DNA from 2 places in the Cupriavidus sp. 01T418 genome. Region 2 is predicted to be linked to the other one. Evidence: predicted binding sites of a transcription regulator. Region 2 holds the regulator's gene; the other holds the start of a gene.
What was found. Region 2 encodes FNR, which switches genes on or off when oxygen is low (the NO sensors DNR and NnrR bind a similar motif). Its sites were predicted from a motif close to TTGATNNNNATCAA; they were not measured.
Positions count from the first base shown of each region.

Region 1 (15,711 bases), on a different contig from region 2:
CTTGCTGTCGCAGTCGCTCGAAATCGTGATTTCGATCGCCCTGGCGCCGCTACTAACGGGCTGGGTCAATCAATGGCGTGCCTGGTTGCAGAACAAATCCGCGCCCAGCTGCTGGCAGCCGTATCGCACGCTGCACAAACTGTTCAACAAGGAATCGGTGGTGGCCGACAACGCGTCGCCGCTGTTCCGCGCCACGCCCTACGTGGTGTTCGGCTGCATGGCACTGGCATGCGCGATCATCCCTACGTTGTCGACCGACCTTCCGCTGGCGCCTGCGGCCGACGCGATCGCGCTGGTCGGCCTGTTCGCGCTGGCGCGGGTTTTCATTTCGCTGGCCGCGATGGACATCGGCACGGCCTTCGGCACCCTGGGGGCGCGGCGCGAGATGCTGATCGGGTTTCTTGCCGAACCCGCATTGCTGATGGTGCTGTTCTCGGCCTCGCTAGTCTCCAAGTCGACATCGCTCACCACCATTGTCGAGACACTCGCCCATCGTGACCTCGCGATCTACCCCGGACTGGCCTTTTCCGGCGTTGCCTTCACCATGGTCTCGCTGGCGGAGAACGCCCGAGTACCGGTCGATAACCCCGCCACGCATCTGGAGCTGACGATGATTCATGAGGCACTCCTCCTGGAGTACTCGGGCCGCCACCTGGCACTCATCGAGTGGGCGTCAAGCCTGAAGCTGTTCGCCTACTCCTGTATCGGACTGGCGTTGTTCTTCCCCTGGGGCATCGCAGAGGCCCAGGCGCCGTTGTCCATGCTGCTGGCGCTGCCGGCGCTGCTGTTCAAACTCACCGTGGGCGGCATCCTGCTTGCCACGCTGGAGACAGTGAGTGCCAAGATGCGCATCTTCCGCGTCCCCGAGTTCCTGGCCACCGCCTTCTTGCTGGCGGTGATCGGCATGCTGGTGCATTTGCTGCTTGCCCGCTGACATGAGCACCTTGCTGACCCAGTTCGTCAACCTGCTTGGTGCGGTCCTGCTCATCCTCGCCTTCGGGATGATCTCACAGCGCCGCGTCCTATCGCTAATCCACCTGTTCACGCTGCAGGGCGCCACCCTGGCATTGGCGACAGCCGTGGTTGGCTATGTGACCCGGCAGCCGGACCTGTACCTGTCGGCTGGCGTGACTTTCGTGCTCAAGGTGCTGCTGATTCCCTATCTCCTGCACCGCGTCATCGACCGGCTTGATATCCGTTGGGACGTGGAGACGCTGATCAATATCCCGACCATCATGCTGATCGGCATCCTGGTGGTGATCTTCGCGTTCAACCTGGCCATGCCGATCTCGCGGCTGTCGGTGAAGCTGGCCAGCGGCACGCTCGGCATCGCACTGGCCTGCGTACTGCTGTCGTTCCTGATGATGATTACCCGCTCGAAGGCAATACCGCAGGTCATCGGCTTCCTGGCAATGGAGAATGGCTTGTTCTTCGCCGCTACCTCGGCGACCTACGGCATGCCGATGGTAGTTGAACTTGGCATTGCGCTGGATGTGCTGATCGGCGTGCTGATCCTGGGCGTGTTCATGTTCCAGATCCGCGAGCAGTTCGACAGCCTGGACATCCGCCACCTCGAGAAGCTGAAGGAGGACTGAGTTGATTGCGCTAGCCTTCCTGCTTGCAACTCCGCTCGCCGGCGGGCTGGTGCTGGCGCTGGTCGGTCATCGCGATCATGCGCGTGACGTCAACGTCGCGTTCAGCCTGGGCACCTTCATCGCGGCCTGCTGGCTCACCGGTCGGATCATCGACGACGGTCCCACGCTCGTGTGGGACCGTGCGTTCTACATAGACGCCTTGAACGTGTTTCTCGTCACGCTGACCGCGTTCGTGGGCCTGACCACGTCGATCTTCTCGCGGCCTTACATGCGCGTGGAGCGCGACCACGGCAAGATGACGCCGCCGCGGCTGCGCCTGTACCACAGCATGTACCAGCTATTCACCTTTACGATGCTGCTGGCGTTGACGACCAACAACATGGGCATCGTGTGGGTCGCGATGGAGGCCGCCACGCTGACCACGGTACTGTTGGTCAGCGTCTACCGGACCGCAGCCAGCCTCGAGGCGGCCTGGAAGTACTTCATCCTGTGCGGCGTGGGTATCGCCCAAGCGCTCTTTGGCACGGTGCTGCTCTACATGGCGGCCGAGCAGGTCATTGGCCCCGAGGGCGGCGCGCTGCTGTGGACCAATCTCGATGCGGTCAAGGGCCGGCTGGACCCGAATATCATCACCCTGGCATTCGCTTTCCTGTTCATCGGCTATGGCACCAAGGTCGGCCTGGTGCCGGTGCACAACTGGCTGCCGGACGCGCATGCGGAGGGGCCGACCCCCGTTTCCGCCGTGCTGTCCGGCCTGCTGCTCAATGTGGCCCTCTACGCTATCCTGCGCTGCAAGGTGTTGACGGACGGGGCGCTGAAAAACCATCTCACAGGCCACCTGATGATGGGCTTCGGCCTGGTTTCCGTCGTGGCAGCGGTCTTCCTCCTCATCCGCCAGCGGGACGTCAAGCGCATGTTCGCCTATTCGTCCATCGAACATATGGGCATGATGACCTTCGCTTTCGGCATGGGCGGCCCGATCGCCAGCTTCGCCGGACTGCTGCACATGACGGTACATTCGCTGGTCAAGTCCGCGATCTTCTTCGCCGTCGGTCATGCGGCGCAGAAAGCGGGCACGCAGGTCATGGACGAGATCCGCGGGCTGATCCGGGTCAGTCCCACGGTCGGCTGGGGCCTGATGCTTGGCGTACTGGCTATTCTGGGCATGCCGCCCTTCGGCGTGTTCGCCAGCGAGTTCCTGATCGTCACCACCGCAATGCGTGAGCAACCCTGGGCCACGCCCTTCCTGCTGGTCGCGCTCGGCTTGGCCTTTGCGTCAGTGTTCAGTCGCGTGCAGCCGATGGTCTTCGGCGAGACTACCCTGAAGCCCCTGGCGCACCCACCGGCGCTGGTCCCGGTGTTCTTGCACCTCGCACTTGGTTTGATGCTGGGTCTCTATATCCCGCCGTATCTGGATGCGTGGTACCGCCAGGCGGCCGCCATGCTGGGGAGTTGAGCGCATGGCGCTGTTTGAACTCGGACTCGACCTGCATCGCCTGCCGGCACCGCTGCCGGTATGGCACGGGCTGGCCAGTCCCGACGCATGGAGCGCGGCAGCGCGCACGGTTGCCAACACGGGCGGGCGCCTCATTTCCGTGTGGGGCGTTGACCGCAGCGCCGCGGGAGGGACGTTGGCGGCATGTGCCGCGTATGCCGTACCGGAGGGACTGGTCTGGCTCGAACTGCGGCTCGGCGACCCGGCGCAAGGGGTTCCGGATCTGGGCCTCATCTTCCCATGTGCCGGACGGATGCAGCGCGCCATGGCTGACCTCCTGGGCATCCATGTGCAAGGCAGCCACGACCAGCGCCCTTGGCTGGACCATGGCCTGTGGCCGCCAGGGTCATTCCCCCTGCAACACGGGACGCAACCGCAGGCCGCCGCGGGCAGGCTGCCGGCGGACTATCCCTTCGTACGCGTCGAGGGTGATGGCGTGCATGAGATCGCCGTCGGCCCGGTGCATGCCGGCATCATCGAACCTGGCCATTTCCGCTTCTCCGTCGTCGGTGAGAAGGTGCTGCGGCTTGAAGCCCACCTCGGCTACACGCACAAGGGCATCGAGCGCCGGTTCACCGAATTTGCGCCTATCGAAGCTTACCGGCTCGCAGGCCGTATCTCGGGTGACTCGACAGTGGCCTATGCCTGGGCTTACTGTATGGCGCTCGAATCGGCGTCCGGCACCGGGATACCGGCAAGGGCGGTCTGGTTGCGCGCCATGATGCTGGAACGCGAGCGTGTGGCCAACCACCTGGGTGACCTTGGTGCGTTGGGCAATGACGCTGGATTGGCCTTCGGATTGGCGCAGTTCTCGCGATTGCGCGAGAACTGGCAGCGGCTGTCCGGGGAAGCTTTCGGCCACAGGTTCATGATGGATGCCGTGGTGCCCGGAGGTGTTGCGATCGATCTGACGCCGCCGATGCTGGATTGGCTTCGCAAGCAGTGCGACGGCATCGAGCGCGAGGTCCGCGCACTGCGGATCGTGTATGACGAGCATGCCGGGCTGCAGGACCGCTTTCGCGCCACGGGAAGGGTAACGCCACAACTTGCCGCCCAGCTTGGCCTCGCGGGGCTCGCCGGGCGCGCCAGCGCGCAAGCGGCGGACCTGCGCTGCGACCACGCGTGGCCACCCTATGACCGGTTAGACGTCACGATGGCCAAGCACCGCGATGGTGATGTCGCTGCACGCGTGGCAATGCGCTTTGACGAGACCATTGAGTCCCTGCGGCTCATTCGCGCCATCTGCTCGGAACTGCCAGGCGGCGCAATCCATGCCGGGATCCGGGCACAGGACGCGATTTCCATCGGGGCAGGCTGGGTGGAGGGCTGGCGCGGCGAAGTCCTTGTGGCGCTCGAAATCGGCGCAGACGGCCGGATCCTGCGTTGCCACTGCCATGATCCCTCCTGGCAGAACTGGCCGGTGCTTGAGCACGCCGTCATTGGCAACATCGTTCCGGACTTTCCGCTGATCAATAAATCCTTCAATCTCAGCTATTCCGGGCACGATCTCTAATGTGGCTCATCCTCAAACAAATTGCCCGCACCGGTATCGTTACCGAGCCAGCGCCCCAGGTCGTCGATGCCGATGGCGGCGCCGCGATTCAACGTGTCCACCAGGACATCCTCGACATTCTTGGTCAGGCGCTCACGATCAGGGAGGTCGATGCAGGCTCGTGCAACGGCTGCGAGCTGGAAATCCATGCACTCAGCAACCCCTACTACAACATTGAGGGGCTTGGCATCAAATTCGTTGCCAGCCCGCGCCATGCTGACATGCTGCTGGTGACCGGACCGGTCTCGCGCCACATGGAAGAGGCTTTGCGGCGTACCTATGACGCGACGCCGGAGCCGAAACTCGTGGTCGCGGTGGGTGACTGCGGCTGTACGGGCGGCATCTTCGGCGAGAGCTATGCGAGTTGCGGTCGCGTCGCCAACGTGATCCCCGTCGACGTCGCTGTGCCAGGCTGCCCGCCTACCCCCATCGAGATCCTCCGGGGGATACTAGCCGCCGTGGAGCGGCACAAAAGCTAAGTCATCTAAACGATAGTCTTGGAGGATCACGATAGGGGAAGCAACGCGCCCCGAATCCGCGTCGCTATGGTCGCCTGCAGCCTTTAGTTATCCACAGCTTCTGTGGATAATTTTCCCTTCCGGACTTGCGACAAAGCCCCGCGGGGTGCGTACCATGAACAACGAAGATTGCCAGTCCAGTCACGACTGCAACCATTAGGTTCAACTGGGGAGACAGAGCTACATTCGCATCCTTGAATGGAGTCGCGGCAAAGGATCCTTCAACGAACACCGCCAGCACTAGACCGATCAGCGAGTTGATGACGCGAGTGTGCCGGAGAGCGAAGCGGTCAGCCGCGGACGTCTCGTCGAATGAGATATCGAACTCGCGGCAAATGTCGACGGCTGCGAGCACAAAGACAATGTCCGGCCAACGATTCATTTCGCAATGGCTCCGCTCAGCAGGTGCTCGTCGGAATAGGGAAACACAATCTGCCGGCTTGGACGAATCAGTTCTTCATCCTTGTTCGCATAGTGAAGACGATGCAGCAAATCCTTGATGACATTGAGGCGCGCCAGGCGTTTATCGTCTGCACACACGACGTTCCATGGCACGACATCGTTGGTGCGAGCAAACATCTCGTTTCGAGCCTTGCTGTACTTATTCCAAAGCCCGACCGCCTGCTCGTCGATGGAGCTTATCTTCCACTGCTTTAGCGGGTCGCGCCGGCGGTCCTCAAGTCGCCTCTTCTGTTCCGGCTTGGTGATGTCCAGGTAGTATTTGATGAGGCGAATGCCGGAGCGCATCAGCATGCCTTCAAATTCTGGGGCGCTAGACATGAATTCCTCATGCTCGGCATCGGTGCAAAATCCCATCACGTGCTCGACACCAGCCCGGTTATACCAACTGCGGTTAAAGAGCGTAAATTCTCCGGAGGCAGGCAGTTGCGCCGCAAAGCGTTGGAAATACCATGAGCCTCGGTCGCGGTCGGAAGGCTTCCCGAGGGCGACTACACGAGTTTCACGCGGACTGAGATGCTCAACGATGCGCTTAATCGTTCCATCCTTCCCGGAAGCATCTCGCCCCTCAAAAACTACCAGTATCCTGTCGTTGCAGCCGAGGAAGTGCTTCTGCAGCTTCACTAACTCAATCTGAAGTAGATGCAGTTCCCCTTCGTATTTCTCATGCGAAAGCGAACTGACTTCAGCCTCACTGCCGCGGCAACTTGCCTTCGTTTTCATTGTTCCGGTTCCGTAAGTCCGACGTCTCGGCAGCCTCTACAGAGCGCTACCCTGCTGTCAGTGAGGTAACTTTGTCAGAAAAAAGCAAGTCCAGCGCAGGCCGATCTACGACCTCTTGCTCGAGCAGTAGCTTCGCCAGTGCATCTAGTTTATTCCGACTTGCCAGGAGTGTTTGCTTCACTCGCCTGTTCGCATCGGCCAGTATCTGTCTGACCTCGGCATCAATCATCTGCGCCACCAAGCGCACTGTAGTCATTCTATGCCTCGCCCCGAGCGGCGAATCTGACTGCGATTGGCACGTCGTCTGGAAGACCCTATGTGCGAGCGACTAACCTGTTGTTGAGGAAGATCAAGATACCTGTCATCCGCGCGACCTAGGATTAATGCGGAAAGCCAGATTAGCGGCGGCGCCTGACCCTCGCGGGACGTTTTAATGGATTCCTGGCTTCATGTGCCTTCATCGGGGAGGCCGCCAAAGGATGAGGTACTTTGTGCGAGCCTCACTGGATGTGGCTATAACACCATCCAGTCACAGGATGCGCGCCATGATGTCGAGACGCATTTCCGTGCGTCTGCGACAGTAAGCGTGTCGGCTAGAGGCAGTTCGCCCGGGCCGCAGACCAGAACACCGATCTGATCGCGGAGTCGATGACCGTACCAGTGCAATTGTCGGACTGATTGGTCAGCAGATGGGGCGATGCGGCCGCGGGGGCGTGATGCTTTGCAGCAGGCTGAACACAATGCAGCAATCCTGAAGGAGCTGGCGCATGTACACGAAAATCTCGGTGGCGATCGACGGCAGCCACTGCAGCGATCAGGCCCTGGAAGAGGCGATCAGCATTGCCGGCGCCTGCGGCGCGGAGTTGGAGATCGTTCACGTCGTTGACAGCGGTTATGAACAGGCGGAGGTCCGGGCAGGTCTGGTCAGGAGGGGCCAGGAACTGCTGACCGCAGCACAGGCGAATGCCGAAGCAAAGAACTTGCACTGCCATGTCGTCATGGTCGACGACATCGTGGCGCTCGGTGACGTTGCCAGCCAGATCCAGCAAGCCGTGGAAGGCAGCCACGCTCAACTCGTCGTGATCGGCACCCACGGACGTCGGGGCGTGACTCGGCTGCTGATGGGGAGTGTGGCCGAAGCGCTTGTACGCCAGTGCAAGGTGCCTGTCATGCTTGTTAGGGCACCGCAGGAAGCGTGAGCTGCGGATGTGGTGCAGGCCGCCAACGAGGTGGCCATCGGCGAGCGGGCCGAGGCGCGGCTGCAGGCGAGCGAGGCGGAAGCCCAGCGCGACCTTCAGCCGGCAGTGGGGAGCAGCGGAGCAGGCAGAGCGGGGGCGCCTGCGGGCCGAATTGGAAGCCGCTCTGCGGCGGGCCGAGCGCGCGCAAGCGAACGCGACAGAGCCTTGCCGCTTACCAATCCCGCACGCGTCCCGTATCCGCATGCACGAACTGCTCTTGCGGATAGAAGCCCACACCGCCGCCGCGCAGCGACAGGGCGGCATCGCGCAGATCCGCCAGCGGCACGCCGGGCAAGCGGATATCGATGGCCTTGCCGTCCATATGCAGGCTATGGGTGGCGACGCCGCCGCCGCCCGTTTTGCGCAGGCGCGCGTTTGTAACAGGGCTGCGATAGCCAGAAATGACCTGGAAGGGCGCTTCGCAGGATAGTGTCTGCTTCAGACGGTAGAGCAGCGCGAACAGTTGCGGGTCGATTGCCCCGATTTCGCCGGAGTAGTGATCGCGCAGGAATCGATTGAGCATGGCCAGCGACTCGGGCACAAACTGTTCGCCCATAGCGTAGACGATGTCAATGCGCTCGCCGGTGTGGGTATGGTCGAAGGCGAGGCTGCGGGCGCCCGGCAACGTTGCCAGGGCCGCAAGCACGGGGTGGGCCGATAGCGGCAGCAGCACGCCGGCCAGGGCGAGTTCGCCTGTGCGGCGCAGGAACAGTCGGCGAGGGTCGCTGGGGGGCCTGATCATCGAACACTCCCTTTTTGCTTATTGGCTCAATCTTGCGCGCGTGGCGCTCTAGGAGGAAGTCCGCAGGTTCGCGGACCGTTGCCGCAGCGCGTCGTCCAGTAGCCGGTCAAGCCCGTAGATATCGGAGAAGAAAAAGGTGCGCCCGTCGGCCTTGACGATGGCCGTGCCGTACGCGAGCACCACCGGCAGCGGCTGCTGCAACCGCAGCGTGCTGGATTGCCCTTTGTCCATGGCCTCGCGAATGCGCGCTTCGGTCCAGTCGGGTGTGTCCTGCAGCACAAAGCTGGCCAGAGCCACCGGTTCCTCGACCCGGATGCAGCCATGGCTAAGGTCGCGCCGGTCCCGCGTGAACAGCTTGGGCGCGGGCGTGTGATGCAGGTAGATGTTGTCGTTGTTGGGGAAGATAAACTTGATGTCCCCAAGCGCATTCATCGGCCCCGGGCGCTGCCGGATGCGCATCTGCCCCCGCTGGACGGCATCCAGGCTGGCCGCCGACAGCGTTGTCACCGCCTTGCCGTCGGCACCAACGAACTCGAAGCCCTGCCGCTCAAAATAGCCGGGGTCGCGGCGCAGCCTGGGCAGGGTTTCCGCGTGCGCAATAGAGGGTGGCACGTTCCAATATGGGCTGAACTCGATGAAACGCATGTGCTCCTTGAAGAGTGGTGTTCGCGTGTCGAGCGCCTTGCCGACGATGACCTTCATCTCCACCTTGACCTGAACGTTGCCGTCGTGGACTTCATAGGCGCGCAGCACGAACTCCGGCACGTTGACCACGATCATGCGCGGGCCCTCCAGCAGCGGCGTCCAGCGAAGGCGCTCCAGCGTCAGTTCGATTTGCCGTACGCGGCTGGCGGGCGAGACATTCAGCTGCGCTAGCGTGCCGGCGCCGATAGCGCCATCGGTCTCCAGCCCGTGGCGGGCCTGGAATGCCTTGACCCCCTCCATCACCGCGCCCTCATAGCGTTCCGGGACGGGTGTGCCCGTAGGCAGGTCGCCCATCGCGATCAGCCGCCGCGTCAGGACCGGCATGCCAGCGTAGGCTTGGCCGTACGCCAGCTTCTTGCCGGGTAGCGGCGGCAGCGGTGCCTGCCAGGCCGGATCACCTACCAGCGCCCGGTAGCGGGCGAGCGCCTCGCGCAGGGTGCCGTACAGCGGGAACGACGGTGCCGCCTGCTGGACGGCCTTGGGCAGGTCGTGCCTGGTGACGGCTGCGTGCAGGTAGGCCGAGGGCTCGAACTGCTCATCCGTTGCGGCGGCAAAATTCTCGTGGATCTTACGCGGCTCGACGCGGCCGCCGTGCAGGTCGGACAGATAGCGCAGCATTGCCGCCGTCAGATGGCCTTCAAGCCGCGCCTCGGCTTCCGGCGCCAGTGGCGGCCCTTGCGCGGCCTGGCCAAGCGCACGTTGCAGGCCGTCGGCGTCATAGTCGCGGGGTTCCAGCCCGTCGGCCGCGGCGGCGGCCAGGATGTTCGCAGCCTGCCGTGCGTCGGCAGTGGGGCGGCTCTGCGAAAACCAGAGCGCGGCGTCCTCAGCCAGCGCTCCCGCATGCCAGCTCAAGGCCCATGCGGCCAGCAAGCCCGCCACGATCCTGGGCGTGCCAGCGCTGCGGGTCAGTGAGACGCCTCGCATCAACCCGCGCGCCGCCAGCACGGCGCCAGTCGTTTGCGTTTCACGTTCATTCCTGGATCTCGCTACGGACCATCAGCACAGGCTTGTTGCTCTTGTGCACCACGCCTTCGGCCACGCTGCCCATGATAAGGCGCCGGAAGCCGCGGCGGCCGTGCGTGCCGATCACGATGAGATCCGCACTCCAACGATCGGCTTCGTCCACGATGGTGGTGGATATCTGCCCGGGGGAAACGGGTTTCTCGAAAATCTTCGTCATATGCGAGATGCCGGCCTGCGCTAGGCGCGTGGCGGCCGCGGCCAGCGCATCGCGCCCCGCGGCGAGAATGCCTTCCATCAGTTTGTGGGGGTCGTAGCCGCCCACGGAGAAGAAGACATCGCTGTCGTCCGCCACGAACAGCACCTTGACCTCGCTGCCAGTCGCCTTGGCCACCGTGATGGCCTCACTCAGGGCAAGGTCCGAAGAGCGGCTGCCGTCCACCGCGAGCAATATTCTCTGGTACATGGTTCGTGCCTCCTGGCTGGATATAAGTGCGCGCGCATGGGCGCCACCGTCATCTGCAGCATAGGGGGCGAGCCAGATGACGTATTGACCTGCATCAAGCACCTGCCCGCACACCGGCAGCAGGCAGACTAGGTGATGCGCAGTACCGCCGCGCCGGCCAGGCGGCCAGCGCGCAGGTCGGCCAGTGCGGCATAGGCCTGCTCCAGTGGATAGACTGTCGTGGTGGTGTGCAGCGGCGTGGCCCGGGCGATTCGCATCAGTTCCAGCCCGTCATTGCGCGTGAGGTTGGCCACCGACACGATCGACCGCTCCTCCCATAGCAGGCGATAAGGGAAGGCCGGAATATCGCTCATGTGGATGCCACCGCAAACCACCTTGCCGCCCTTGGCGACGGCTTGCAGTGCCAGCGGCACCAGCGCACCCACTGGCGCGAAGATCAGCGCGGCATCGAGCGGCTGCGGCGCGGGCTGGTCGCTCGGACCGGTCCAGCAGGCCCCGGTGTCGCGGGCGAGCTGGCAGGCGGCGGTGTCGCCGGGGCGTGTGAAGGCGAAGATCTCGCGCTGTTGAGCTACGGCGATCTGCGCCACCAGGTGGGCTGCCGCGCCAAAGCCGTAGATGCCGATAGACCGGACGTCACGGGCGTCCCCCGCCATGCACAGCGTGCGGTAACCAATCAGGCCCGCGCACAGCAAGGGCGCTGCATGTTCGTCGTCGTATTGCTCCGGGATGGGGAAGCAATAGCGGCTGTCGGCCACCACGTACTCGGCGTAGCTGCCGTCGCGCGTATAGCCGGTGAGCTGCGGCGCATCGCACAGGTTTTCGCGATTGGCCGCGCAATAGTCGCAGTGCCCCCGAGCCAGGGCACGCCTACCCGGTCGCCCGGGGCAAGGCCCGTCACGCTTGCGCCACAGGACTCGACCCTGCCAACAATTTCGTGTCCGGGAATCAGCGCCGCCTTAGGGTGCGCGAGTTCGCCGTCGAGAATGTGCAGGTCGGTGCGGCAGACGCCGCAGGTGCTCACTGCGATACGCACTTCGCCGGGGCCGGGCACCGGCACGGGGARGCGCGCCAGGCGCAGGGCCGGCCCGGCACCGTCGAAGATCATCGCACGCATCGTATCTTGCATGTTGCCATCCTCCGCGAACGCCCCCAGAGGCACCCAGCATTCATGCTAGGCGAAGCCCGCCGCCGCCGCTTGATTCGCGTCAATGGCGTGCGCCAGGCGGGCGCCCCATAAAGTTGCGGATGCCATGATCCGCATCAACACCGCGCGCGTCCGAGCATACACACTAGATGCATCCAAGGGCGGCGTGCAGGCGTGTCCGTGCCGGCCATCCGCAGATTTCCCTGATGCAGGAGGTGCATGATGTACAGCAAGATACTGGTTGCCGTGGATGGCAGCGAATCGGCCAATCGGGCACTGGAGGAGGCGCTTCGCCTGGCGACTGCGCTAGGCTCTGAGCTGACGGTGGTGCATGTGATCGATAACAGCTATCTCAGGTACGAGGTGGGCTATGTCGACCTGACAGACCTGCGCGCCAGCCTGCTCGAGGGTGGACAGATCCTGCTGGACGAGGCCAAGACCAAGGCTGCGGCCCAGAAGGTGCCATGCAACGCGCTGATGGTGGACGAACCGCTGGCGCTGGGCGACGTCGCCAACGCCATCGAGCAGGTGGCGCAACAGACGGGCGCCGACTTGCTTGTTGTGGGCACACACGGGCGCCGCGGCGTGCGGCGCCTGCTGATGGGCAGCGTGGCGGAGGGGCTGGTCAGGCAATGCCGCCAGCCGGTATTGCTGGTGCACGCGCCGTTGGCAGAAGGGAGCGCTGGCGCGAAGTCGGCGTAAGCGGGAGTCACTGGCTTGACCTGAGTCAATAGCCGTATCCAGGCGTTTCCTAGACTGGATGCAGGCTCTCAAACCGCACAGGAATGTCATGGACTACGCCAGCATCATGGTTCACATGGACACCAGCCCACGCGCGCTGGACCGGCTTGAAATCGCTGCCCGGCTCGCCGTGGCCCGCCATGCGCGGCTGATCGGACTGTTTGCGGGCTTTATGCCGGATCCCACTTGGTTCTACACGATGGAAGGCGCTGCTGCTTATATCGAAGAGGATCGCCAGCGGCGCAGCGACGCCCGCGAGGAAGTGCGCCGTCACTTCGAGGCCGCAACGCAGGAAGTCGGGGTGGAAACCGAGTGGCGCGCAGTGGAGGGCGACCCCCTGATGATGGCACTGCGCGAAGTGCGCGAGGCCGACCTTGTCGTTGCCGGGCAATACGATCCGGCCGACCCGGACAGCTTTGTCGCGACCCAGTTCCTGGAAAGCATCATCCTCGACGGGGGTAGGCCGGTCCTTGTCATTCCATTCGCCGGGCAATTCGCCGTCCCCGGCGCACGTGCCGTGGTGGCATGGAACGGCGGACGCGAGGCCGCGCGTGCCTTGCACGACGCCATGCCCCTGATCGCAGGTGGCGAGGCCAAGGTGCTTTGCGCGCAAGGCGGCGCGGGCGCGCGGCCCGATGCGAGCCCGCCGAGCCATGCCGTGGCTGCGCTGGCAAGCCATGGTGTCCAAGCAGGCATCGAACACTGCCAGGAAGGATCGGACATCGCCATCGGCGAGACTTTGCTCTCGCGCGCGGCGGATTTCGGCGCCGATCTGGTGGTGATGGGCGCCTACGGACGCGGGCGCCTACGCGAGTTGGTACTGGGCGGCGTCACACAGACTTTGCTGGACACCATGACGGTGCCGGTGCTGATGTCACATTGATTGCCGGCACGTTGCCGGCGCGCACGAACGTACAGGAGAACGCGATGAAAAGCGATGCGCAACTCAAGCAGGACGTCTGCGAGGAGTTGGAGTGGGATCCGGAAATCCGCGCCGAGGGCATCGGTGTTCAGGTCAACGATGGCGTGYTGAGCTTGAGCGGCCAGCTTGACAGCTTCGCCGCGAAGCACGCCGTGGAAGAGGCGGTGCAGCGTGTTCCCGGCGTCCGCGCGGTGGCGGTCGAGCTCGACGTGCGCATGTCACCCGAGGAGCAGCGGTCTGATGCGGATATCGCGCGCGGGATCGAAAACGCGCTGCAGTGGAGCATCGCCATACCGTCCGATGCCATCAAGGTGATGGTGGAACAGGGCGCCGTCACGCTGACGGGCGAGGTGGACCATGGTTACCAGCGTGCTGCAGCTGCCAACATGGTGCGTCGGGTGCGCGGCGTGGCCAACGTTGTCAATGGCATCAGCGTGAGGCCGACGGTCGTTCCAGCAGATCTCGCGCAGCGCATTACCAATGCGCTCTCGCGCCAGGCAATTGCCGATGCCGCGCACCTGCGCATCGCCGTCGATGGCAGCACGGTCACGTTGTCCGGCACGCTGCGCAACTGGGCCGAGATCCGCGCCGCCCGCGAGACGGCGTGGTCCGCACCGGGTGTGACTCAAGTGGTGGACCGCATGATGGTGGGGCCATGATCCCCTCATTGCAGCCTGCGGCCATGCAGCGGCGTCTGGCATGCCTGGCGCTCGCCGGGGCTGCCGTGCTGTGCTACGCCGCAGGCCTGCCGGCGGCCGCGTGGGCAGGTGCCACCAACAAGCTCGTGCTGGATGCCGACGAGCTCGATACACACTGCGAAGCCGTGCTGGCGCGCCTGTACGCACGCAATCCTGGCGCGCGGGCCTTGGTGGGCAAGTCCAGCGGCGTGCTGGTCTTTCCCGATGTGCTTGCCGGCGGCGCGGTGGCAGGCGTGGAGCAGGGTGACGGCATGATGCGTGGCGCGGGTGGGGACAAAACCTACTACCGGCTCGTCGGTGCCTCGCTCGGGGCGCAGGCGGGCATGGGATCCAAGGCTGTTGTGCTGGTGTTCCTGACGGAGCAGGCGCTTGAGCGCTTTCGAGCCAGTCGGGGCTGGACCGTGGGTGTGGACGGATCGGTATCGATCCTGAGCCTGGGCATCGGTGCCAGCCTAGATAGCAATACCGTTCGAGGCGACATTGTGGGCTTCGTGCTGACCAACAGCGGCATCATGATCAACCTGTCGCTGGTCGGCACGCGGATAACGCGGATCGAGAGCTGAGGAGCCATCGATGGAAAAGATCCTGATTGTTTATTACTCGCGCACCGGCACGGCGCGCCAGGCCGCGGAAGAACTGGCGGCGCATACCGGCTGGCCGATCGCGGAAGTCGGCGACCAGGTGAGCCGCGCCGGCTTGCTGGGCGATGCCCGCTGCGTACTGGATGTCCTGTTGCAGCGGCATGTAGGCTACCGCTACGCCGGCCCGGTCGTGTCCGAGTGCCAGCGGCTTGTCATCGTCGCGCCCATTTGGGTCGGCCACCTGGCCGCGCCCATGCGCAGCTTCCTGCGGGACCATCTACCATTGATTTGCAAGACGTCGGTGATCTGCGTGATGGCCCGGCAAGGCGGGTTCAACGCGGCAGAGGAAGTCGCCCGCCTGGCCTCGGAGGCACCATCACCGGTCGTTGCGCTGCGCCAGAGCGATGTGGCCAGCGGGGCAGCGCTGCAGGCGCTGCGTGCTTTTGCGGAGCAGGTAGAGGCGGCGAATGCAAGTACCGGCACAGCGCAGCGGCCTGCATGGCTATCGCCTAAAGAAGCCTAGACATTGCCTGTTGGCACATCACATCTAGCCGGCGTGGCCGTGCAGCGCCGCCGCTAAATGCTAGCAAGACCCATTGCGGGCGAGTTTGCCGACCTGTCCCGGCACACCCGGCTTCTCAAACAGGTGCGTGGCGCCAGGAATCACCTCCAGCCGCTTCTCGCACTGCATCCATGCGGTGGCGCGTGACTGCCGACAAATTTAAGGATTGAGAATGTCCGAGGCTGCCTTCATTGGATAGCTAGTACAGCATCCCGTAAATAGGCTTGGCTACAGGAGCGTGACGATCACCTGGGCCATCTCGTCGAGTGTACCGGCGCCCGGCAGAGGTTCCCAACGCCCACTTTGGCTGCGAAAGGCGGCGCCATAACGATTGCGGCCGAGTTCGGTCAGCCGAGCGGCTCCTCTTCGTCCAGACGTTTGATCAGCAGGTGACGCCCGTAGGCTTGCGAGCCCCGGAATCTTCACTTTAACGGGCGTGCAGCCTGATTGTGCGCGCCAATAAACCGCTCGGTGCGCTCGCGCAGGTGCGCGGTGCTGGTGTGGCTCGCATGGCGTAGCATCCGTCGCGTGTAACGGGCAAACCGGAATTCGATCTGTTTGACCCAATTCGTGTGCAACGGTGTGAAGTGGAAGTGAAACCGCTCATCGT
Region 1 covers NZ_JBFTQG010000010.1:3,115-18,825, reverse strand. The annotation lists gene AC1DQ3_RS13155 (respiratory chain complex I subunit 1 family protein) at 1-934, shown strand, start outside; gene AC1DQ3_RS13150 (formate hydrogenlyase) at 936-1,595, shown strand; gene AC1DQ3_RS13145 (hydrogenase 4 subunit F) at 1,597-3,051, shown strand; gene AC1DQ3_RS13140 (hydrogenase large subunit) at 3,056-4,603, shown strand; gene AC1DQ3_RS13135 (NADH-quinone oxidoreductase subunit B family protein) at 4,603-5,121, shown strand; gene ppk2 (polyphosphate kinase 2) at 5,539-6,342, opposite strand; partial or broken gene AC1DQ3_RS13125 (hypothetical protein) at 6,389-6,604, opposite strand; gene AC1DQ3_RS13120 (universal stress protein) at 7,110-7,541, shown strand; gene mepK (peptidoglycan L,D-endopeptidase MepK) at 7,753-8,322, opposite strand; gene AC1DQ3_RS13110 (L,D-transpeptidase family protein) at 8,371-9,951, opposite strand; gene AC1DQ3_RS13105 (universal stress protein) at 9,998-10,453, opposite strand; partial or broken gene AC1DQ3_RS13100 (zinc-dependent alcohol dehydrogenase family protein) at 10,582-11,579, opposite strand; gene AC1DQ3_RS13095 (universal stress protein) at 11,817-12,299, shown strand; gene AC1DQ3_RS13090 (universal stress protein) at 12,388-13,221, shown strand; gene AC1DQ3_RS13085 (BON domain-containing protein) at 13,266-13,919, shown strand; gene AC1DQ3_RS13080 (lipid-binding SYLF domain-containing protein) at 13,916-14,521, shown strand; gene AC1DQ3_RS13075 (flavodoxin family protein) at 14,532-15,062, shown strand; partial or broken gene AC1DQ3_RS13070 (transposase) at 15,524-15,711, opposite strand, start outside.
Region 1: the regulator FNR is predicted to act here: its motif matches at 11,649-11,662, upstream of AC1DQ3_RS13095 (universal stress protein).

Region 2 (14,862 bases):
GGCCAGCTCGGCGCTGCGCCACGCCTTTACCAGCATCGCCGGCGTGGCCGATGAATCGCCCATCCTGCATATCGAACACCGCGAACTGCGCGCGCTGCGCAAGGCGGGTGGAGCGGTCTGGTTCGATTTCAATACGCTGTGCGGCGGCCCGCGCTCGCAGAACGATTATCTGGAGCTGGCCACCCAGTTCCACACGGTGATTCTTTCCGATGTGCCCAGGATGACGCCGCGCATGTCCTCCGAAGCGCGGCGCTTCACCTGGTTGATCGACGTCTTCTACGATCACAAGGTCAAGCTGCTGATCTCGGCGGAAGTGCCTGCCGATGAACTTTATACCGAAGGCCAGATGTCCAACGAGTTCAGCCGCACGGTCTCGCGCATCATCGAGATGCAATCGCGCGAATACCTCGAAGCGCCGCGCCGTACGGTCGATACCTCGCTGACCTGAGGCGGCCATCCCGCCGCACGCTTGATCTGTATCAAGGCGGCTTGCAGCCGGGGCTCTTACCATGCAGTTGGTAAAAATGAGTCCCGATGCCGCCTTCTCCTGCCTGTTCCTTGTCCAATCCGCCACCTGCCAGCGCAGGCGGCGCGTCGGCGGCCGTCGCGCATGAAGGCTGTTTTCACTGCGGCCAGCCGTTGCCGGCCGCCGAGCCGGCCCTGCACGCCAGCATCGACGGCAAGGACCGATCCTTCTGCTGCGGCGGTTGCCAGGCCCTGGCGCAGACCCTGCACGCGGCCGGGTTCGGGCACTTGTATGGCGATCAGGCCCGCTTCGCCCGACCCATCGACGACGCGGCGCGGCGCGAGGCCGAGCCCGTGTGGTCCGCCTATGACACTGAAGAGTTGCGGGCCCAGTTCGTGCGCCCGCTCGATGAGCGCCGTGCCGAAATCACGCTGGCGCCGGAGAATATCCGTTGCGCGGCCTGTGCCTGGCTGATCGAGCAGCACCTGGGCAGCCTGCCGGGCGTGGAATCGGTGATCGCCAATGTGGCGACCCGCCGCGTGGTGGTGCGCTGGCGCGCGGCTGAACAGCCTGTTTCCGCCTTGCTCGCCGCGCTGGCCGGCATTGGTTACCTGGCGTGGCCGTTCGAGCTATCGCGCTCGGACCAGCATGACCGCCACGCGCGCCGTGGCCTGCTGATGCGCATGGCGGTAGCCATGCTGGGCATGATGCAGGTGATGATGTACGCCTGGCCCATCTACACCCATGAAGCCACCATCGATCCCGGCCAGCTGCAGTTGATGCGCTGGGCCAGCCTGGTGCTGACGCTGCCGGTGGTGCTGTACTCGGCTTCGCCGATCTTCGCCGGGGCGTGGCGCAGCCTCAGGCAGCGCCACCTTGGCATGGACGTGCCAGTGGCGATCGGCGTCGGTGCGGGCTTTCTCGCCAGCAGCGTGGCCACGCTGCGGGGCACCGGCGAGGTGTACTTCGATTCGGTCACCATGTTCGTGGCGTTCCTGCTACTGGCGCGTTACCTGGAATTGCGCGTGCGCCAGGCATCGCGCAGCGGCGCGGAGATGCTGGCACGGCAGCTGCCGGCCACCTGCGAGCGCCTGCCGGCCAAGGGCGGGGCGGGCGAGCGGGTGCCGGTGGCCCGCCTGCGCGCGGGCGACCTGATTCGTGTCAAGGCCGGTGAGGTGGTGCCCGCCGATGCCACCGTTGTCGCCGGCGCCAGCGAACTGGACGAGTCCATGCTGACGGGCGAGAGCCGCCCGGTGCCGCGTGGCATCGGCGATCCGGTGCTGGCCGGCTGCTTCAATACCGCTAGTCCGCTTGAGTTGCGCGTGGCGCAGGCAGGCGCGGCGACCCGGCTGGCCGAAATCGTCGCCGTGCTGGACCGCGCGCTGGCCGAGAAGCCGCGCCTGGCCACCCTGGCCGACCGTGTGGCGGGCTGGTTCGTCGGCATCCTGCTGGTGCTGGCCGCGCTGGCCGGCACCGTATGGTGGGCCTGGATCGACCCGTCGCGCGCGCTGCTGGTGACGGTGGCGGTGCTGGTGGTGAGCTGCCCGTGCGCGCTCTCGCTGGCTACGCCTGCCGCGCTGGCCGCCGCGGGCGCCGCGCTTTCGCGCCGGGGCTTGTTGTTGACGCGTGGCCATGCGCTGGAGACGCTGGCCAGCGTGACGGACGTGGTGCTCGACAAGACCGGTACGCTCACGCAAGGACGTTTCGCGCTGGTGCGGACGCATCCCGTGGGGGATGCGGATCCTGCCGCCAGCCTGAGCCTGGCCGCGGCCATCGAACGCTCCGGCGAGCACCCGGTCGCGCGCGGCATCGTGGAGGCAGCGCAGGCGCAGGGGCTGATACGCGAGTCCCACGTTATCGGCGCCGTGCGCAATGTCCCGGGACAGGGTCTTGAAGCCGAGGTGGATGGCGAGTTGCTGCGCCTCGGCCGGCGTGAGTTCGTGGCCGCCCTGGCCAGCGGCGCGATGGGTAACGCCGGCGCGGATGCCACCCCGGCCGCTGGCGAACGTTGCGGTGCAACCCTGGTGTGGCAGGGCACTGCCGCCGGTGCGCAAGCCGTATACGAACTGGCCGACGTCGAACGCGCACAGTCGGCGCGATTGCTCGCGCAACTGCGCGTGCTCGGCGTGACCTGCCACCTAGTGTCGGGCGATACGCCGGCCACGGTCGGCTGGTGGGCCGATCATTTCATGATGCCGCGCCGCGAAGGCGGCGTGACGCCCGAAGGCAAGCGCGACTACGTGGCGAACCTGCAGCGCGGTGGTGCGGTAGTGCTGGCCGTGGGCGATGGCATCAACGATGCGCCGGTGCTGGCGCAGGCGCAGGTGTCGATCGCCATCGGCAGCGGCGCCCCGCTGGCGCAGGCCGGCGCCGACGCCGTGTTGACCCATGGCCGCATTGCCGAGATCGCAAACGCGCTGCAGCTGGCCCGGCGCACCCGCCGCGTGGTGCGCCAGAACCTTGGCTGGGCCTTTGCCTATAACGTGATCGCCATCCCGCTGGCGGCGACCGGCTATGTCACCGCCTGGATGGCGGGCATCGGCATGTCGGTGTCGTCGCTGCTGGTGGTGGCCAACGCCTGGCGCCTGCTGCGCGCGGGCAAGCCCGGAGACTGATGCATGGACATGCTCTACGTGCTGGTGCCGATGAGCCTGGTGCTGGTGGCCGTGATCGCCGGCGCGCTCTGGTGGGCGCTGCATGCCGGCCAATACGATGACCTCGACCGGCCCGGCGAGGCCATCCTGCTCGACAACGACAAGCCCTGATCCATCGCGGCCGCGCTTTGGCCGAAGCCGGCAGGATGCGCCAAAGCCGATTGCAGTGCCCGGCGGTGTTCACCACCCGCTCTCCTCATGTGCCCTTGATACAGATCAAGACGTCCGGAGCGTGTTTTTCCTACAGTCACTACATCAATTCATGTTTATCCAATCTGGGGGTCTGAATGGCTGTCACCGCCGCGTATTCTCGCGCCGACACCTTCAATTACGGCGTTGTGCGGCAATTTGCCGTCATGACGGTAGTGTGGGGGATTGTCGGTATGGCCGTCGGCGTTTTGCTCGCGGCGCAGTTGATCTGGCCGGAGCTTAACTTCAACACGCCATGGCTGTCCTTCGGGCGCCTGCGGCCGCTGCATACCAATGCGGTCATCTTCGCCTTCGGCGGCAGCGCGTTGTTCGCCACCTCGTACTACATCGTGCAGCGTACCTGCCAGGCGCGGCTGTTCTGCGGCCCGCTGGCGGCGTTCACGTTCTGGGGCTGGCAACTGGTGATCGTCGGCGCGGCCATCACGCTGCCGATGGGCTTCACCAGCTCGAAGGAATACGCCGAACTCGAATGGCCGATCGACATCCTGATCACGCTGGTCTGGATCGCCTACGCCATCGTGTTCTTCGGCACCATCATGAAGCGCAAGACCCGCCATATCTACGTGGCCAACTGGTTCTTCGGCGCCTACATCCTGACCATCGCCATCCTGCATATCGTCAACAACGTCGAGATGCCGGTGACGATGTGGAAGTCCTACTCGGCTTACGCCGGCGTGCAGGACGCCATGGTGCAGTGGTGGTACGGCCATAACGCGGTGGGCTTCTTCCTGACCACCAGCTTCCTGGGCATGATGTATTACTTCATCCCCAAGCAGGCCGGCCGCCCGATCTACTCCTACCGGCTGTCGATCGTTCACTTCTGGGCGCTCAACTTCACCTATATGTGGGCGGGCCCCCACCACCTGCAGTACACCTCGCTGCCGGACTGGGCGCAATCCCTTGGCATGGTGTTCTCGCTGATCCTGCTGGCGCCTTCGTGGGGCGGCATGATCAACGGCATCATGACCTTGTCGGGTGCCTGGCACAAGCTGCGCACCGATCCCATCCTCAAGTTCCTGGTGGTGGCGCTGTCCTTCTACGGCATGGCGACCTTCGAAGGCTCGATGATGTCGATCAAGACCGTCAACGCGCTGTCGCATTACACGGACTGGACCATCGGCCACGTGCACTCCGGCGCGCTGGGCTGGGTCGCGATGATCTCCATCGGCTCGCTCTACTACCTGATCCCGCGGCTGTTCGGCGAGAAGGAGATGTACAGCGTGCGCCTGATCGAGTTGCACTTCTGGATCGCCACCCTCGGCGTGGTGCTGTACATCGCCTCGATGTGGATCGCCGGCGTGATGGAAGGCCTGATGTGGCGCGCCACCCAGCCCGACGGCACGCTGACCTACGCCTTCGTGGAAGCGGTCAAGGCCAAGTACCCGTTCTATCTGATCCGCTTGCTCGGCGGCCTGTGCTTCCTTTCCGGCATGCTGCTGATGGCCTACAACGTGGCCCGGACCATCATCGGCAGGTCCGCCGTGGATGCGTCGATCCCGACCAGCGTTACCGCCTCCGCCCATTGATCATTCCAGGATGGAAACGATGTCCGAAAAAAGAAGCTTTTTTACGCACGAGACCCTGGAGAAGAACATCGGCTGGCTGATCCTCTGCACCATCCTGGTGGTCAGCATCGCCGGGCTGGTCCAGATCGTACCGCTGTTCTTCCAGCATTCCACCACGGAGCCTGATGCGGGGATCAAGCCATATTCGCCGCTGCGCCTGATGGGCCGCGATATCTATATCCGCGAGGGCTGCGTGGGCTGCCATTCGCAGCAGGTGCGCACGCTGCAGGGCGATGTCGAACGCTATGGCCACTATTCGACGGCCGGCGAGTCGGTCTACGACCATCCCTTCCTCTGGGGCTCCAAGCGTACCGGTCCCGACCTGGCGCGCGTGGGCGGTCGCTACTCGGACGACTGGCAGCGTATCCACCTGCGCAATCCGCGCGACGTGGTGCCGGAATCGGTGATGCCGTCCTATCCGTGGCTCGAGAAGGCGCGGCTGCAGACCAGCGATATCCGCGGCCGCATGCGTGCGCTCAGGCGGCTGGGCGTGCCCTATACCGACGCCGAGATCGAGCAGGCGCCCGCCACGCTGGCAGGCAAGACCGAAGAAGACGCGATGGTCGCCTACCTGCAGGAACTTGGCATCACCAAGCGCAACGTACGCGTGGATACCGCGGCGGCCCAGCCCGCGGCCGCGCCGGCCAGGGAGTAAGCCATGGCAATGATCACTGCGTTTTCCACCGTGGTCTCGCTGCTGGCGTTTCTCGCGATCTGCTGGTGGGCCTGGTCGTCCGGCCGCAAGGCCGCCAACCAGGAGTCGGCCATGCTGCCTTTCGCCTTGCCCGACGAGCCCCTGGCCGCGAGCCACGACGGCCGGCATCGTGCCGGCGGCGCAAACAATTCCAGGCAGGAACACTGAGTCATGAGCGACTTCTTCACGGATTTCTGGGGTTATTACATCGCCGCCATCGCGCTGGTCGGCATCGTCTGGTGCATGTGGCTGCTGTTCTCCCAGCGCAAGGTGGCCAAGGTGGTCGGTGCCACCGAAGACACCGGCCACGTGTGGGACGGCGACCTGCGCGAGCTGAACAATCCGCTGCCGCGCTGGTGGATGTGGATGTTCCTGCTGGCGTGCCTCTTTGGCCTGGCCTACCTGGTGCTTTTCCCCGGTTTGGGTTCCTACCCCGGCGTGCTCAAGACATCCAGCCGGGTCGAACTGGAGGCGCACCGCAAGGCGGCCGAGCAGCTGCAGCGCGAGGTCTATGGCAAGTACATGCAGATGGAAATCAGGCAGGTGGCGGCTGAACCGGCCGCGCGCGAGATCGGGCAGCGCCTGTTCCTCAACTACTGCGCGCAGTGCCACGGCTCCGACGCGCGCGGCAGCCGCGGCTTTCCCAACCTGACCGATAACGACTGGCTGTACGGCGGCGACCCCGCCACCATCGCCCAGACCATCACCAAGGGCCGCAACGGCGTGATGCCGTCCTTCGCCTCGACCATCGACGCCAGGCTGGCCGGCGACGTGGCGCAATACGTGCGCTCGCTGTCGGGCCTGGCGTCCGACCCGATCCGCGCCTCGCGCGGCGAGAGCACGTTCAAGTCCACCTGCGCGGCCTGCCATGGATCCACCGGCAAGGGCAACCAGGCGCTTGGCGCGCCCAACCTGTCGGACAAGACCTGGCTGTATGGCAGTTCGGAGGCGACCATTGTCGACGCCATCCTGAAGGGCCATGACAACCATATGCCGGCACAGGAGGAAATCCTGACGCCAGAGCGCATCCGCATGCTGACTGCCTACGTTTGGGGGCTGTCGAACAACGCGGCAGGCGCGGAGGGCGGGCAATGAACCGCGACGCCTGCCCTTGGAGCCGGTATGCCGGTGGGGATGATCGCCCATGAACGCCCGGGAACCGGAACCGCCGGGAAAGAGCGGGGCCACATGGGCGCCGCTTCGGGAGCCCGCATCGGCCACGGCGGATGCGGAAACCTCGGACGCAACGCTCTACGAAGTCCGCCGCAAGATCTATCCGCGCTCGGTCAAGGGTGCGTTTTCGCGCTGGCGGGTCTGGATGGTGGTCCTGACCCAGCTGTTTTTCTACGGCATGCCCTGGCTGCAATGGAACGGCCGCCAGGCCATGCTGTTCGATCTCGGCGCGCGCAAGTTCTACATCCTGGGCCTGGTGCTGTGGCCGCAGGATGTGATCTACCTGTCCGTGCTGCTGGTGATCTCCGCGCTATCGCTGTTCCTGTTCACGGCGATCGCGGGGCGCCTGTTCTGCGGCTACGCCTGTCCGCAGACGGTGTACACCGAGATCTTCATGTGGATCGAGCGGCATGTCGAAGGCGACCGCTTCGCACGCATCCGCCTGGACGGCGATCCGTGGAGCGCGCGCAAGCTGCGGCTAAAAGCCGCCAAGCACACGCTCTGGATCGTGATCGCGCTGTGGACCGGCTTTACCTTCGTTGGCTACTTCTCGCCCATTCGCGAGTTGGGTGGCCACGTGCTGAGCCTGTCGCTGGGCCCGTGGCAAACGTTCTGGACGCTGTTCTATGCCTTCGCCACCTGGGGCAACGCCGGCTTCATGCGCGAGCAGGTCTGCAAGTACATGTGTCCGTATGCACGCTTCCAGAGCGTGATGGTCGACCGCGACACCTATGTGGTGACCTATGACGCGGGTCGCGGCGAGCCGCGCGGCAGCCGCTCGCGCAAGGCCGATCACAAGGCTTCAGGGCTTGGCGATTGCGTGAACTGCAGCATCTGCGTGCAGGTCTGCCCCACCGGCATCGATATCCGCGATGGCCTGCAGTACGACTGCATCGGTTGCGGCGCCTGCATCGACGCCTGCAACCAGGTCATGGACAAGATGGCGTATCCGCGCGGGCTGATCCGCTACACCTCGGAGAACGCCATGCGCAGCGCGTTGCCCGAGCCGGAGGCGCGCAAGCGCCTGGTTCGTCCGCGCACGATGGTGTACTCCGTGATCTGGCTGGCCCTGGTTGCCGGCTTCATGGTGTCACTGGCGATGCGCACGCCGCTCAAGGTAGACATCATTCGCGACCGCGGCGCGCTGGGCAGGGAAGTGGAGGGGCGCTGGATCGAGAACGTCTATCGCGTGCAACTGATCAATACGAGCGAAGCGCCGATGCATGTGGCCATCCGCGCGGACAGCGACGACCTGAAGGGCCTGGCCGTGGAATACGACCACGCTGCCGGCAATCTCGCGCCCACGTCCAACCGCCTGATCCCCGTTCGCGTGCGCGTGCCGATCGAAGCCGCCGGCCAGGGTAACCACAAGATCCAGGTGACGGTGACCGCGGCAGGCGATGGCGGCGCAAGCGGTGCGCGGATCAGCCAGGGCACCAGCTTTATCGTCCCGCGCAACCTTTGAATCCAGAAAACTACAGGAGGCCTGATGATGCAGCAAAGCAATCCCTGGTGGAAGGAGCCCTGGCCCTGGCTGCTGATAAGCGGGCCCTTGCTGGCGATGGTAGCCTGCGGGGTCACGATCTGGCTGGCCGTGACACACCCGGACCAGCCCATCGTCGATGGCGTGTCGCGCCATGGACTGGTGGTCGAGAAGGCAGGCACCACGGCACGGCAAGCTGCGCCGGCCACGGCGCAGGTGAAGTGACCATGAGACTGCGCTGGCTGATGTGGGTGCTATGGCCCGGCTTCCTGGTTGCCGGGCTGACGACGGCCCTGGTATTTTCCATGGTCGATCCCGGTGACCTGCGCTTTTTCGGGCAACCGGTCGAGGCGTCGCGCGAGGCGGCCTACACCGTGGGCTTCCTGGTCGCGTGGGCGCTCTGTTCGCTGTCGAGTGGATTGACCTTGTACACCATGCCCACGCGGCTGGCGCAGACCGACGAACTGGAGTGAGGGCGATGCGCGGCTGCCAAAGCCGCGGGAGCCGGATGGCTCTGCGCGGCAGGCCGATGTTTGCCGGCCTAGCAGGACTTGTTGACGATCTGCTTGATGCCCGTCATGTCGACCAGCTTGACGTGGCGCTGGCGGATCTGGATCAGCCCGGCTTCCGCAAATCGGGAGAACAGGCGGCTGACGGTCTCGAGCTTGAGCCCGAGGTAGCTGCCGATTTRCTCGCGGCTCATGCGCAGCACGAACTCGGAGGCCGAATAGCCGCGCGCGGAAAGCCGCTCCGACAGGTTGAGCAGGAAGGCGGCAAGGCGCTCCTCGGCGCGCATCGAGCCCAGCGTGATCAGCATCACCTGGTCCTGCGAGATTTCCTTGCTCATCAGCCGCATGAACTGATGCTGCAGCGAGGGGAGCACATTGGACAGCGACTGGAGCTCGCCGAAGCGCACCACGCAGACTTCGGTATCCTCGAGTGCGGTGGCGTCCGATGCGTGCTGCATCTCGCCGAGGCCGTCGAGCCCGACGACTTCGCCGGGGAGGTGGAAGCCCGTGATCTGCGAGCGGCCATCCTCCATCGTCAGGTGGGTCTTGAGCGTGCCGAAGCGAATCGCATAGACGGCGCTAAGCGGATCGCCGAGGCGGTACAGGGTCTCGCCCTTGCGTACGCGCACGCGCTCCTGCACCAGCGAATCCATTTTTTCGAGGTCCTGCTGCGACATGCCGACGGGCAGGCAGAGCTGTCCCAGCGAGCAAGTGGAGCAGCGGGGCGACATCTCGGTAATGGGAATGGATGTTGGCAATTGGGGCCTGTCGGTTTAGCGCAATCAATCAAGCGCGGAGTAGCAGGCGCTGGGCTTCATATTGATAGCGCCTCCTGGAGGCCCGGGGGCGCGTTGGACGCATTTTACCGCGCCAGGTGATGTGGTTGGGAGGGGAAGTTGACCATAGGCGTACTTTTCAGCGTATTTACCCTGGCTTTGCTGGGCGGCGCGCATTGCGCGGCCATGTGCGGCGGGATTGCGCTTGCCGCCGAGCAGGGTGGTGTTGCAAGCGTGCCTGCCACCGTGCTGCGCCGGCCAGGCCATTGGCTGCTCGAGCTGCTGGTCATGCATGCCGGGCGGTTGAGCATGTATGCGCTGTTGGGGGCCTTGCTGGGCGCCTTGGGCGCAGGCGCCTGGAAGGCCCAGTACCTGCCGCTGCAACGCTGGATGTTCGGGGTCGGCAGCGTCATGCTGGTGTTGTCGGGTTTAAGGATGCTGCGCGGGCGCGTCGTGGCGGCTGCCTGGCTGGAGCGGCTGGCCGCCCGTGGCGCCGGCTGCTTGCTCCGCGGTTTTTCCGCCGCTGTCGCGCGCCTTGTACCCATGAGCTTGCCGCAGGGCCGGCTGCCGCGGCGCTACGGCATGGGACTGGCCTGGGGGCTGGTGCCATGCGGCATGGTCTATGGCGCCCTGGCGATGGCGCTGCTGGCCGGGAATGCACCTTCCGGGGCGCTGGTGATGGCCGTGTTCGGCCTGGGCACCTTGCCGAATCTATTGCTTATCTCGGGCCTGTCAGGCTACCTCAGGCAGTTGTCGCGCCGTCCGGCGGTACGTACGGGCGCCGGTCTCGCGGTGGCAGCTCTCGGCGTCGTCGGAGTGGCGCGTGCGTTGCTTTTGCCGGAGACGCTGGCCGCGCACGGCTTCTGCCTGGTCTTCTGATACGCCGCTTCATGGCGTATCGCGCACTTGGTCAGGTGACTGCCTGCGTGAATCGGTTGCAGGTTTGCCAGGGAATGCCATACAATCGCAAGAACAGCGATATCGCGCAGCGTATTTCATCGTGGCATCGTCAGGTAGCATTCGCACTCAGGGATGCATGCCAGAACACCCGGGTACGTACTACCGCCAGGGACCGTTCCCCATCCGCCGTCCAGTTCAAAAGATTATTTGGTTCAAAAGACCAGCCACGGCAGGGCGGGTGAAACAGGCCAGGCAGGCCCGATATCCGTATTTTCTTGCACCTGGAGCGACGGACGTCGCACCGGACAGGTCCGCCACATCAGGGGGAAGGCGCGACGCAAGGGCTCTGTCGACCGGCAGGTAAAGCCGGTGGCCGGGCGATCTCCCGCCGGACAGGTCCGGCACCCGATGCAAAAAAGAAAGCGCACGACTGCATGCATCAAGCATTGCAATTGGCTGCGCGGTCAGATGGCGGTGGCAATTCCAACCGCTGAACCCAATCTCCAGTGCGTCCGGGCTTGTCCGGGGCGCAGGTGCAAAGACAGGCTGCACGCAATCACATGAATACCCAAGAGGCGAAGATCGTCCTCGAGACCGCGCTGATCTGTGCGCAGGAACCCTTGCGCGTCCATGACCTGCGCCGGCTTTTTGCCGACGATGTTGGTGCCGATAGCATCCGGGTGCTGCTCGAAGAACTGCGCCGCGACTGGGAACAGCGCGGCGTGGAACTCGTGGCGCTGGCCAGTGGCTGGCGCTTCCAGAGCCGCCCGGTCATGCGCGAATACCTGGACCGGCTGAATCCTGAAAAGCCGCCGAAGTATTCCCGCGCGGTGATGGAGACGCTGGCGATCATCGCTTATCGGCAGCCGGTCACGCGCGGCGACATCGAGGAAATCCGCGGTGTCGCGGTGGGCACCGAAGTCGTGAAGAAGCTCGAGGACCGCAGCTGGATCGAGGTGATCGGTCACCGCGACGTGCCGGGCCGGCCAGCGCTGTATGCCACCACCAAGAATTTTCTTGATGATCTTGGCCTGCGCACGCTGGACGAACTGCCGCCGCTCGAAGATGTCCAGGCGCAGACGCAAGCCGCGTTGCTGAACCAGGAGCCCATCGATTTCGAGGCGCTGGGTACCGTGCCGGCCGGAAGCGACGAAGAAGCGTTCGCGGAGGCAGGCAGCCAGGCAATCGGGACCGGCATCGAGGCTCTCGATGCAGGTGACGTGCGCGAAGTAACCCGGCCGGCGGCGTCCGTCCCCGATGTCCTTGAGGCTGGCGCTGCGCAAGGCATCGCCGGTCTGGTGGATGCGTTTGAAAAGAAAGAGGCTCTGGTGCAAGCGCGAGCCGCGCCTGGGCCCGAGGCCGAAGTGCCGGCGACGCCGGAGCCAGGGATCGAGCCGGAGTCCGCCGAGCCCCTGGGGGCACGGCTTGACGACTCAGCCGTGGAGCAAGCCGTCGGTGACGGCGAAACCAATGAGCAAGCGGAAGCACCCGCCAACGGTTACCACGAGCAAGTGGCCTCCGGCGAGCAGGAGTCCGAAGTCCCGGGGGCGTCCAAGACGAATCCGGCGCACCCCAGCGAGCACGACGAGCGCGTGTCCAACTGAACACCATGCAACATCCGAATGTGAATACCTTGTCCGATTCTGTTGATCAAGACGTCCGCCAGGCGGATAAGCCGGCCGGCGATGCCGGCAACGGCGCCGAAGGCGGCGCCGGCACCGAGGGCGCGCCGCGCCGCAAGGGCCTGCGCCGTGGCTTGCGCAATCTGGTGGCGACGCGCCGCCAGGCCGCGCACGACCGCGACGGCGAGCGTGCCGCGGATGGCGAGGCCACTGCCGCCGCGGGCGGTCCGGATGCGGGCGCCGCGGCGGACGCGCAAGCCGGGCGTGGCGACGGCGTGAGGAAGGGACGTACGCGCGGCAAGCGCAAGCCCGCCGAAGGCGAATCAGTGCAAGCTGGCGAGCAGCAGGGCGAACGCCCTGCGCCGCGAGGCGGCCGCCGCCATGTCAGCGCCGATGCAGGCGAAGGCGTGAGCGAAGCCGGCGGCGAAGCAGCTGGCGAGCGCCAGCGCGACGGAGCCCGCGGCAATCCCAATGGCGCGCGCAAGCGCAGGCCGCAGCAAGGCCAGCAACAGGGCCAGCAGCAGGGCGCGGCCAGGCGCGGCGGTGCCGACGGGCAGCAGGGCGGCCCGCGCCAGGCGGGCAAGGGAAACAAAGGCAGGGGCGGTGCGCAGCGCCCGGCCCCGGGTGTGCCCGAAAAGGCACCCGCGGCCGTGGCCGCGGGCGGCGAGGACCTGTTCCGCTTCGTCATCTCCGGCCAGTACGACCAGGAAGATGCCAGCGGCGGCGCGCATGCCAAGGTCAAGCCGGTGCGGGAACTCTCGGCGGATGACGATGCGCCCAAGCTGCACAAGGTGCTGGCCGAGGGTGGCCTGGGCTCGCGCCGCGAGATGGAAGAGCTGATCCTGCAGGGACGCGTCTCGGTCAACGGCCTGCCGGCCCATATTGGCCAGCGCATCCTGCCGGCCGACCAGGTTCGCGTCAACGGCAAGCTGATTCACCGCCGGGTGTCGACCAAGCCGCCGCGCGTGCTGCTGTACCACAAGCCGGCGGGCGAGATCGTCAGCCAGTCGGATCCCGAAGGCCGTCCGACCGTGTTCGACAGCCTGCCGCGCATCAAGGCAGGGAAGTGGGTGGCCGTGGGCCGCCTGGACTTCAACACCGAAGGGCTGCTGATCTTTACCTCCTCGGGCGATATCGCCAACAAATTCATGCATCCGCGCTACGGCGTGGAGCGCGAGTATGCGGTGCGCACGCTGGGCGAGCTGGCCGAGGCCGATCGCCAGCGCTTGCTGCATGGCATCAAGCTCGATGACGGTGAAGCCAATTTCCTGCGCATCGCCGACGGCGGTGGCGAGGGCATCAACCACTGGTACCACGTGGCGCTGACCGAAGGCCGCAACCGCGAAGTACGCCGCATGTTCGAGGCCGTAGGCCTGACCGTGTCGCGCCTGATTCGTACCCGGTACGGCCAGTTCCTGCTGCCCCGCGGCCTCAAGCGTGGCCGCTGGCAGGAACTCGCGGCGGATGACGTGCGCGCGCTGATGGCATCCATCGGCCTGAAGGCGCCCGGCAAGGGCGATAGCATGCCCAAGGGCGGCAGCAAGGTAGGCGGCCGCCAGCAGCGTACCGAGGCGGCGATTGCCGGCATGCCGATGCCGACCGGCATGGATGGCCTGCCGCGCGTCAACAGGAATAACGGTCCGCGCGGCAGTGGCGCCGGCCGTGGTCAGCCCGATCCGATGCAGACCTCGATGGGTTATATCGGCGGCCCGACCTTGCTGACTTCGCACACCACCAAGTTTGGTGGTGGCGCGGCGGGTTCGCCGCGTGGTCCCGGTGGTCCGGGGCGTGGCGGTGGCCGGGGCGGCCGAGGCACGAATGGACCCATGGGCCCGATGGGGGGTATGGGCGGTATGGGTGGCATGGGCGGTGGCCAAGGCCGTTCCCAGCGTCGCGGCGGCGGCGAAGTCAACGGGAATGTGATGCCGCAAGCCGGCAAGCCCGGTGGCAATCGCCGTCCTCGCGGCGGTGGCCGTGACGGCAACCGCTGAAGCGATGGCGGCAGGGTGTGCCGGACGGGCCATACAGGGAGAAGAGCGGCGCAAGCCGCGTCCTTGGCAAGGCAAGTCCCCGCGCCTTTGCCTTTTGCACCGCGACAGCGTATAATCCAAGTCTATTCAAAAGTCATCCTGTAAAAGGATGGGCGAATGATGGGCATTGCGCCCATTTTTTTTTGCTTCGCCCGTTTCGTGTGCTTGCCGTGTTTCACGGCGCGCCGGTCGGGATGGCTGGCAGGCAAGCAGGCTGCAAGCCGCCAACAAAGGCGGCCGTGCCGGTGGGCTGGGTCTGCCACGGTATTGATGGCCATTATTCGGGAATACAGTGCATCTGGCAGATTTGATCGAAACCACCCTTAACGGCATGGGGTACGAGCTGGTTGAGCTCGAGCGCGCTCCGGGCGGACTCATGCGCGTCTACATCGATCAGCCTGAAACCGGCATCGTCATCGAGGACTGCGAGAAGGTAAGCCGCCAGCTTACCCACGTGCTGACCGTCGAGAATATCGACTACGAGCGCCTCGAAGTGTCCTCGCCGGGGCTGGACCGGCCGCTGAAGAAACTGGCTGACTTCGTCCGCTTCGCGGGCCAGGAAGCCAGGGTCACGTTGCGCCTTCCGGTCAATGGCCAGAAGAACTTCGTTGGCATCCTGCAAGTGCCTGCCGGGGAACCGGGGGAAGAGCAGATTGGCCTCGAGTTCGAAGGCCAGAACGGCACGGCACTGCTGGAATTCACCATATCCGATGTCGATCGCGCACGCCTGGTGCCGGTGATCGACTTCAAAGGAAATCAGAAAAAAGGGAACAAGCAATG
Region 2 covers NZ_JBFTQG010000022.1:49,944-64,805, reverse strand. The annotation lists gene zapE (cell division protein ZapE) at 1-448, shown strand, start outside; gene AC1DQ3_RS21070 (heavy metal translocating P-type ATPase) at 535-3,081, shown strand; gene ccoS (cbb3-type cytochrome oxidase assembly protein CcoS) at 3,085-3,231, shown strand; gene ccoN (cytochrome-c oxidase, cbb3-type subunit I) at 3,408-4,856, shown strand; gene ccoO (cytochrome-c oxidase, cbb3-type subunit II) at 4,876-5,550, shown strand; gene AC1DQ3_RS21050 (cbb3-type cytochrome oxidase subunit 3) at 5,554-5,757, shown strand; gene ccoP (cytochrome-c oxidase, cbb3-type subunit III) at 5,761-6,684, shown strand; gene ccoG (cytochrome c oxidase accessory protein CcoG) at 6,734-8,227, shown strand; gene AC1DQ3_RS21035 (FixH family protein) at 8,252-8,470, shown strand; gene AC1DQ3_RS21030 (hypothetical protein) at 8,473-8,718, shown strand; gene fnr (fumarate/nitrate reduction transcriptional regulator Fnr) at 8,787-9,512, opposite strand; gene AC1DQ3_RS21020 (sulfite exporter TauE/SafE family protein) at 9,651-10,409, shown strand; gene scpB (SMC-Scp complex subunit ScpB) at 10,991-12,034, shown strand; gene rluB (23S rRNA pseudouridine(2605) synthase RluB) at 12,040-14,043, shown strand; gene rimP (ribosome maturation factor RimP) at 14,375-14,862, shown strand, end outside; gene nusA (transcription termination factor NusA) at 14,860-14,862, shown strand, end outside.